3 regions of the Clostridium chromiireducens genome follow, and region 2 is predicted to be linked to each of the others. Evidence: riboswitches for the same ligand, from Rfam matches in the RefSeq annotation. Region 2 holds a riboswitch; each other region holds the start of a gene.

Region 1 (3,296 bases), on a different contig from region 2:
TTAGATATAAATGACTCTATCTCAAATCCAGTAGATATTGCAACATCATCAATGGCAAAAATATTTAATGGATCTGCAAGAGCAACTTTAATCTTATTGTTATCAAAACCAAATGGAATTAACATATATTTTTCACACAAATTCTGAGGTATCAAAGTTATTGCTTTTCTATCAAAATTTATTGTATTTAAGTCTACTTTTTTTATTCCAGTTTGCTGCTCTATAGCTTCAATTATATCTTCTTCAGTTATAATTTTACTTTCAAGTAATATTTCTCCAAGCTTTTTACCAAGCACTTTTTGGGACCTTAATGCATCTTGCAATTGATATCCCGTAATTTTGCCCGCATTTACAAGAATGTTCCCTAACCTTCTTTTTTCAGTCGCCATTATATGTTTAACCCCTTTTATTTGTTATAAATGAAATAAGTATTGTGTCTTCAATATTAGTGTAAATTCAGCATGAAAATTATACAAGTAAAAACATTGTAAAAGATAAATATATATATACACCTTTATGTTAATAATTCGAAATATATTCTTAAAATTTCTGTACTATAAAACATAGAAATTATACTCCCTACTGCTATAAATGGTCCAAAAGCCATCTTTTCTTTTAGTTTTTTTAATTTTAATAAAACAATTATTATTCCTATTATACCTCCTAAGATTATGGCTAAAAATAATCCCAGCATAATTGCTTTTGTACCTAGAAACAACCCACAAACAACAGCAATTTCAATATCTCCTTCTCCCATTCCTTTAGTCAGAAATACAATTAATCCTATAATTCCTCCGCCTATTAATCCTCCTAAAATTAAATTAAGGACTCCATTTTCATGCATAAAATATTGCGTTAATATAAATACAATCCCAACTATTCCACTCAAAATTGTAGTGCTGGTAAACACATATTGAGTATCAAAATCTATCATGGAAATTACTATTAGAAACGATACGAATAAACAATATTTTATAGTAATTAGAGTTATGCCAAATTTCAAGTATATTAATAAGTAGAATATCCCATTAAGACACTCAATGAGCGGATATCTTATGGAAATCTTTTCACCACAATATCTACATTTTCCCCTGAGAAATATATAACTAATTACAGGCACCAAATCTAGATAACTCAATTTGTGTTTACAGCTGGTACAATGTGACGGGGGAAATGCTATCGATTCTTCCCTAGGAATTCTATGTATACATACATTTAAAAAACTTCCTATAACTAATCCCAATACAATTATTAATCCATAATCCAATTTACTCTCTCCAATACCTCTGTAGAAATATTTCTTTTAAATTCTCAGGTAATATAATTCAAGTTATTTTTAAGAACCTTTTAATAATTCCTTATACTTCAGGCAGTTATTTTTGCTTCTGAAAAGTATGCAAAAAAACCCACCTAAGATACTATAACTATAAAGGTCGGTTGCACTATTAACTCATCACATATAAAGTGCCCAAATAAATATATGAATCATCGTTCCCTATAACATATAAATGCTATTTCTATTCAATTTTGATTATACCTTATACAAAAACATACCATCTATTACATATATTTGAATTTTATCACATAACATCTTAATAGTCTACAATTCAAATATATATTTCCTCATAAGTATGAAAAACCTTATAATATAATTTCTATCTATTAGTTTGTATCCATTTTTCATACTCTTGTCTTGTAATTATATTACTCATAACTAAATTTCTTAAGTCCATATCCATTGTCTGCATTCCAAATTTGGATCCCATTTGTATAAAACTATCTATTTGCTCAAAGTTACCTTCTCTAATTAGATTTTTTATACCTGGAGTACATACCATTATCTCCATTGCTGCTGTTCTACCTTGCCCTGAAGCTTTTGGAATCAGAACTTGTGATACAACACCTCTCAATAAAGACGATAGCTGAATCTTTACTTCATTTTGATGACTAGACTCAAATGAATTAATAATTCTGTATATACTATTTGCAGCACCCAAGTTATGTAATGTAGAAAAAACCAAGTGACCTGTTTGTGCTGCTCTTAATGCTATTTCAATAGTTTCTGGATCTCTCATTTCTCCAAGTAATATAACATCTGGATCTTGTCTAAGTGCAGCTCTCAAACCCATTGCATAACTTTTAGTATCTTGTCCAATCTCTCTTTGATTTACCATAGACTTATGGTTTTCGTATATATATTCTATTGGCTCCTCAAGAGTAATTATGTGCTTATCCTTAGTTAAATTTATTTCATTTACCATAGCTGCAAGCGTTGTACTTTTACCTGAACCCGTTGGCCCTGTAACTAGTACCAAACCATCACTTAATTCAGTAAACGATTTTAGTGCTTGTGCGGTTGCCAAATCTTTAAGTTTAGGTATAGCCTCTTTAATTACTCTCAGACATATTGCATAACTTCCTTTACACTTATATGCATTGACTCTGAAATTCCCCATTCCAGGTCTATTATATTTAAAATCAATTTCTCCATCTTCTAAAAATTCGCTAAATTTATCAGGAGCTAAATCCTGAATATATTCTCCAACTTCTTCATGAGAAATTATATCTTCTTGTATCTTAACTAATACCCCATCTATTCTTACCTTAGGAACTTGTTCAGAAGTAATATGTATATCAGATGTACTACTTATATCAACGGTATCTAATAATTTATCTATTTTAGCCACGTTCTGTATCCTCCGCATAAAAATTAGAATATTTTATAAAATTATTATATCATTACTAAAATAGTACTGTCACCTCAATTTTTTATAAAATTCTCTAAATATTTAATTTAATACTAAAAAATGATAGTTTTCCGTCAAAACTCATTACCACAAAAGGAATTTTTTTCTCCTTTTTATAATTATATTTAATTCTCGCCATACACCGTATTGTATAAATTTATATTTAAAACAATCACATCCAACTAGCAAATTAAATAATACATAATAATAAATAAAAATGTCTAAATATAATCTATATATAAAAACTCACAAAAAATATATTACAAATTTCTCAGTATTTATAAATATCATATAATTCTACCACATTATCGCTTAACTTTGGTAATATAATTTTAGTAATAATATTACATGGATAATGAAAATGTTGATGTATGATTAACATCAATTTTGAAACAAACCAACTTATGCTAAACTGCGAAAACATTATCTCTATTTTTCCTTATACTTTTAAGAAAAAACACTTTCAATATTGATAGCTATGCATATCAATATTGAAAGTGTTATTATCTTAATGGATATACCATCATTCAGGGCTTTCTTAACTCTTCT
Region 2 (3,296 bases):
AAAGTATTTTGTTCTCCATTCATCATTTATATCAGCAACAGAATATTGAGGACTTGATGAAGTTACAATTTTAGTTTCAGATGAAGTTGTAGACGAAGATGAATTTGAATTTGTAACCCATGCTCCACTTGAATTTACATAATATCCATCTATTGAAGTATTATGCGCCATATATCCATCTGCAAAAAAATAATACCAATTTCCATTTATTGATTTCCATGTTCCTTTTACATATGAGTTACCTTCTGTATACTTCCATCCATTATTATCTTGTATCCATTCAGCATTTGCTTTGATTGGATTTAATGCTAATATTGATGCTACTACTAATGAACTTGCTATTAATCTTACGTTTCTCATTTTATTTCCCCCTAAAAATTATATATAAAATAAATAAATTTATTTTATCTTGTGTTATTTTTTGAATGTATTAAGTAAATAATGTTATAGATAGATTTACCACAATATATGTTTTTGTATATAATCTATTTTTAAACATTATATATCTCCATCTTATTTATAGATATAATTAATTATATAGTACATTATTGTAAAATTATATATTTAAATGTAAGAGAATAAATAAAAAACATTTTAGAGATTATATAGGTATTTTATGTATAGTTTGATAATTAGAAATTAAAATTAAAATTATAATAAAAGATAAACTAATTAGATAGCATTAGATTGTTATGATTTTGTCACATAAAAATTATTATAAAGCATGCATTTTTTATTAATAAAAAGCAATGTCGAAAGCTATTTAAATATAAGGTGGCAGAATATTAATTGTGTAAAAGACTATAAATATCTAGATTTAGACAAGGTTTACACAATAATTGATAAAGTTATTAAATAAAATTTACAATGTTATTAGGAAAATATTGCATTTAATGTTGATTTTTCTTGTATTAATGTGATAATATATACATATAAAGACATAAAATTACATATGTATACAAGGATTGGGAACTATGAAGAATTCTCTTTATTTGGGCATCTTGAGAATTTGGAGTTAATGATGCAACCCACCAATCAAAACTAATTTATTTTTTATAATTAGTTTTGATTGGTTTTTTTATTTATAAAATAAGTGATAAATTAAATTTTAAAATTATTTATATAAGAGGTGGATGTGTTATGAATACAAGAGATAAAATTATAAAGGTTATAAATGATAATTTGAAAACAAACTCAGAGTTTGAATTTGTTTCAGAATTAGGAGATTTAACTTTAGCAGATATGTATTATTTAGAAAAAATCTCAGCTATTAATAGCATTAAAGCGAAATTCAAATATAAAATAATTGATAATACTTATATAAAGATTCATTATTCATTTTAATGAGTATTTTAGTGTGAGGTACAGAAGATATGGAATATACAATAAAGATTACTTTAAGCAAAATAAAGAAACAAGAAGAGAACGAAAGAAAAGAGAATAATTAGATTAAACTTTCTGAAGAAATGATGATCTATTCGAACGATGTCGAATTTGTAGTTAACATATTATATGTTTAATATTGAATCTTTTGCATAATTATGATAACATAGACATAAATTTCGAATAATAATATCAAGATTGGAAGCTATGAAAAATTCTTTATATTTGGGCACTTTAAGGATTTAGAGCTAGTTGTGCAACCGACCAATTTAAACTAATTAGAAATATATTAGTTTTTATTGGTCTTTTTTTATATATGAAATAGATAACAATATAAAAAATGAGTTATTGCGTAAATATTGAGTTTGTATAGTAAAATCAGAAAAGGAAGGGTGAAAAGTAATGAGTGAGAAGCAAAAAAATATATTATTGGTTGAGGACATGCCAAGTGTTAGAAAATTTATAAGTCTTATCTTGGAAAATGCAGATTATAATGTAATTGAAGCATCAAATGGTGAAGAAGGAATCGAGATATATAAAAAATCAGGAAATATTGATTTAATAATCACGGATATATATATGCCACAAAAAACTGGTTTAGAACTTGTAGTAGAATTAAGAGAAGAATATAGTAATATAAACGTAATTGTCCTTTCAGACGGTGGAGAAAATAACTTTTCGAACGAGCTAGGTGTGTGTGAAGCATTGGGGGCTACTTATTTTATAAAAAAAGATATGATTATTGATGAATTAATTGAACTAGTGGAAAAAATATTTTCGAAATAACCATGGATAAACTAATAAATCAAAAGCTCATACAAGGCTAAAATTGGCCTTGTATTGGGCTTTTAATTTAAATACAAACTATTTGTCATAAAAGGTAGTTAGTGGTATAATTGTAATAATAAATTTTAAACAATAACTATTATTTATATACCTATAGCTAAAGAAATAGAATTGGAGGTGAGGATAATGAGTAACTTTTTTATTAATATACTTCTTTTAATTTCAGCAATATTTATAGGTGGACATTTATTTAAGGATGCACCTTTTGAATGCAACTCCAAAATTTGCACAAATATTTTACTTGGTTTAGGAGGTGGAATTCTCGCAATAGGTATGATGATTTACTCAATAAATATTGACAGTACAAAAACTTTAGTAGATTTAAGAGTTATAGCATTAATGTTAATATATTACATTGGTGGAATTCTACCGTCACTAATTACAGGAATAATTGTAGTTATATTTAGGACTTTATATTTTGGAATAAATCAATCATCAATAGTTGCAGTTTTTCAAATTCTAATAATAATATTGTCATATCCAATAATTAGTAAATTGAAGTTAAATATGGTTAAAAAGTGGTTGGCGATATACTTAGTTAATACGTTTTTCATAATAGGTACATATTATTACTTGTTATTTAATGAGGATAATGTTTTTAAGATACTTTTGGAGTATTTTATTATTTCGACGATTGCAGCTATATTGTCTTATTATTTATTAAAATATGTTAGGTCATCAAATGAATTGTATAAGAGATATAAAAATGAGGCTACAAAAGATTTTTTGACTGGATTAAATAATACAAGGCAATTTGATTTGATATTTAATAAAAGTGTCGCAAATGCAAAGGAAAAGGATGAAAAGTTATCCTGCTTAATGGTTGATATAGATCATTTTAAGCGTGTTAATGATACATACGGTCATGCAGTTGGAGATATAATTTTAAGAGAATTAGCTGTTATTTTAAAAAATACTTGTAGAGTATTTGATGCTGTATCAAGAGTTGGAGGAGAAGAATTTTGTGTCTTACTAATTGATTGCTCTAAAGATAGGGCTATAGATATAGGAAAAAGAATATGTGATGAAGTAAAGAATCATGAGTTTGAAATTGTTGCTGGTAGAAT
Region 3 (3,296 bases), 580 kb from region 2:
TAGTTGATAAGCCAACAATTCAATATATTATAGAAGAAGCTATTGCTTCTGGTATTGAAGAGATACTCATTATTACTGGCAGAAATAAGAAATGCATTGAGGATCACTTTGATAAATCTATTGAACTTGAAGTAGAGCTTGAAAAAAATCATAAGGATGAATTATTAGATTTGGTTAAAAATATTTCAGATATGGTTGATATTCATTACATAAGGCAAAAAGAACCTAGAGGACTAGGACATGCTATTTTATGTGCTAAGAGTTTTGTAGGTAATGAGCCTTTTGCAATTCTTCTTGGTGATGATATAGTATATAATGAAGGAAAACCTTGCCTAAAGCAACTTATTGATTGCTATGGTGAATATAAAACAAGTATTTTAGGTGTGCAAAGTGTTAATCCTGAAGATGTATGCAAGTATGGTATAGTTAATGGAATAATAATTGAAGATAGAGTATGTAAAGTTAAAGGATTAGTAGAAAAACCAAGTATAGAAGATGCACCATCAAATACTGCAATACTTGGCAGATATATAATTACTTCTGCTATATTTGAAATTCTAGAAAATACAAAGCCTGGCAAAGGAAATGAAATTCAACTTACAGATGCATTGAAAGAGCTTGCTAAAAGTGAAGCTATGTATGCTTATAACTTTGAAGGAAAAAGATATGATGTTGGAGATAAGCTTGGATTTTTAGAAGCAACAGTTGAATATGCATTAAGAAAACCTGAAATTAAAGATGATTTTATAAAATACTTAAAAGGCCTTGATTTAGAATAAGTTTAAATTAAGTAAATAAATTAAATGTTTAGTGCTGGCTTTTTTAGTATAAAGGACTCGTTACTGTTAAGTAACGAGCCTTTTTAATTTTAGGCTATCTGAATTTTAGTTATATTTCTTTCTGTTAATTGAGTACTATATTTTTGAATTATCGTCCAGAAGAAGTAAAGAAAATATTCGTTCTCTTTGTAATTTTATATTAATAAGTATGCAAAAAATTGGATTATTTTATATAAATTTTGTATTGAAATCTTTGTACATTGATGATAAAATTAGTGATATGTTTCGGATAATGGAATTATATGTATAAAAATACATATAACTCAATCGTTAAATATTAAAGTTAAAAGATATTGGGGACTGTGAAAAATTCTCTTTATTTGGGCGCCTGGAGAATTTTGAGTTTGTGGTGCAACCGACCAATTTAAATTAATTGATAAATCAATTAGTTTAGATTGGTTTTTTGTTTTAAAAGATTATTATGAAGAAAAAATTAGGGGGAGAAAATCATGAAGGAGAAAAAAGATAGGATAAAAGAATTTGCTAGAAAAATTGAAATAGCGAGAGAAATATTACATAAGAAGATAGAAGAAAATATGGACAAAAAAGAAATTTTGAGAGTTAGCCAGGAGTTGGACAAACTAATAGTTAATTATTTATTAGAATGCACTATAAAGGCATAATTAAGATAGACTTCTGCTATGCCTTTATAGTGATGATTATTATTAGGTGGAATGCGAAGAGTTTGACTTGTCTAATGTTGATCATTCTCATATTTTTTTGTAATTAATTATATATAAATAGAAACGAAATATTATTTACTAATTCCATAAATTGTATATAATGTAAGTAAGTGAGTTTTTAGGCTGATGTAAATATAATAATTATTAAAATAATTACTTGCAATAAAGAAGAGGGGAGAATATCTGTGGCGATCTTTGATGTCTTTAAAAAGTATGATGAATTTGGGTTTAATTCTAAAGGATTTCACAAAAATGGTACAAGATATAATGATAATGGATTTGATAAAAATGGTGTTCACAAAAATGGTTCGTATTTTAATGATGAAGGGTATAACATGGAAGGGTATGATAAGCACGGTTTTGATAAGGATGGTTATAACAGTGCGGGATTCGATAAGGATGGATATAATAAAAAAGGGTATGACATGCGTGGCTATGATAAGCAGGGAGAATATTTAGAAGTAAGGTATTCATGGAAAAAGTAGAACTTACTAGCAAGCTCGAGACATTCTTGTAAAGGAGGCCGGATCTTGTGAAATTATCGGGTATAAGTTTAAATAATATAGAAATAAAGAAAACAGGTAAGATTGATTAGTTCGATAAAATCTTACCTGTTTTTATTATTAAAAAGATGAATTCCTAATAATGATAATATTTATGTCTACAACGTGGAATTCTATTTAGTATAACTCCTATAATGTTAGCACCTACTTTAAGTAAGAGTTTTTTTGATTCGATTACCTCATCTTTTTTTGTTTTTTCTGATTGTACAACGAGAATTGTTCCGTCAACATTTGTTGATAAAATTTGTGCATCTGTAATTCCGAGAAGGGGGCAGCAGTCTAGTATTATCAAATCATAAATTTCTTTTAAGGTAGTTATTAAATTACTCATTGAATTTGAGGATAGCATTTCAGCAGGGTTCGGTGGTAACTTACCAGATGTCAAAATATCAAGATTATCATTATGACGTATTATTGCTTCTTTTAAATCTGTTTCACCTATTAGAATTTCAGAGAGCCCAATTAAATTAGAAATATTAAATTTTTTATGAATTGATGGTCTTCTTAAATCGCAATCTATTAATAGTACTTTTTTATTATCTTGAGCAAATGATAATGCCAAATTTCCCGATATAGTAGATTTTCCTTCAGAGGCCACTGAACTGGTAATTAAAATGGTTTTTAGTTCTTTATTATATGAAGAGTATTGAATATTAGTCCGCAAAATTTTGTAAGCTTCTGATGAGTGCGATTTTGGTTTTTGTTCAACTATAAATCCTTTCTTTTCTTCTAAGCTCATTGAGTTTCTTAACATTTTTATACCCACCTTTTAAAAAATAGTCACCAAATAATCTATATATTTGTTTTACTTATTTTTATTAATGCAAACAGAATAAAATTCCAATTATTTAAAATAAGTTCAACTCATTTTCATAGTTTTTCAGAATAAAAATGTTTATAATTTCGGTAAGTTATCTCATAAGTATAAGTTTTGATTATCTATACAATTATTATTATATTCTTAAGAATAATAGCAAATGTAGATATATTAATCCTATATTTGTTATAATTATTTATATTATTCAAGGTTTTTGTATTAAATTAAGTAAGATAAGTAAGGAAAATCTAATATATAAATTGAGAGAAGAGGCGGCTAAGTGAAGAAAATAGTTATACTTTTATGTTTCCTTTGGATGGGATTTATATTTTATATGTCAAGTAATAACGGTGCTATATCACATGAGCAAAGTAATAGAGTTGTTAATATAATT

What was found. Region 2 has a riboswitch for cyclic di-GMP ahead of D2A34_RS10230 (response regulator). Riboswitches for the same ligand answer to the same signal wherever they lie in the genome.
Region 1: another riboswitch for cyclic di-GMP. It lies ahead of D2A34_RS01800 (prepilin peptidase); the one in region 2 lies ahead of D2A34_RS10230 (response regulator).
Region 3: another riboswitch for cyclic di-GMP. It lies ahead of D2A34_RS07470 (aspartyl-phosphate phosphatase Spo0E family protein); the one in region 2 lies ahead of D2A34_RS10230 (response regulator).

Annotation. Positions count from the first base shown of each region.
Region 1 is NZ_QXDJ01000001.1:437,755-441,050, forward strand. Features, by position in the region: gene D2A34_RS01795 (GspE/PulE family protein) at 1-389, opposite strand, end outside; gene D2A34_RS01800 (prepilin peptidase) at 515-1,267, opposite strand; cyclic di-GMP riboswitch class II at 1,423-1,505, opposite strand; gene D2A34_RS01805 (type IV pilus twitching motility protein PilT) at 1,656-2,687, opposite strand.
Region 2 is NZ_QXDJ01000002.1:1,051,551-1,054,846, forward strand. Features, by position in the region: gene D2A34_RS10220 (hypothetical protein) at 1-360, opposite strand, end outside; cyclic di-GMP riboswitch class II at 959-1,042, shown strand; gene D2A34_RS10225 (hypothetical protein) at 1,141-1,344, shown strand; cyclic di-GMP riboswitch class II at 1,575-1,658, shown strand; gene D2A34_RS10230 (response regulator) at 1,786-2,169, shown strand; gene D2A34_RS10235 (GGDEF domain-containing protein) at 2,356-3,296, shown strand, end outside.
Region 3 is NZ_QXDJ01000002.1:476,403-479,698, forward strand. Features, by position in the region: gene galU (UTP--glucose-1-phosphate uridylyltransferase GalU) at 1-779, shown strand, start outside; cyclic di-GMP riboswitch class II at 1,126-1,209, shown strand; gene D2A34_RS07470 (aspartyl-phosphate phosphatase Spo0E family protein) at 1,289-1,462, shown strand; gene D2A34_RS07475 (hypothetical protein) at 1,708-2,007, shown strand; gene D2A34_RS07480 (CpsD/CapB family tyrosine-protein kinase) at 2,162-2,839, opposite strand; gene D2A34_RS07485 (VanZ family protein) at 3,183-3,296, shown strand, end outside.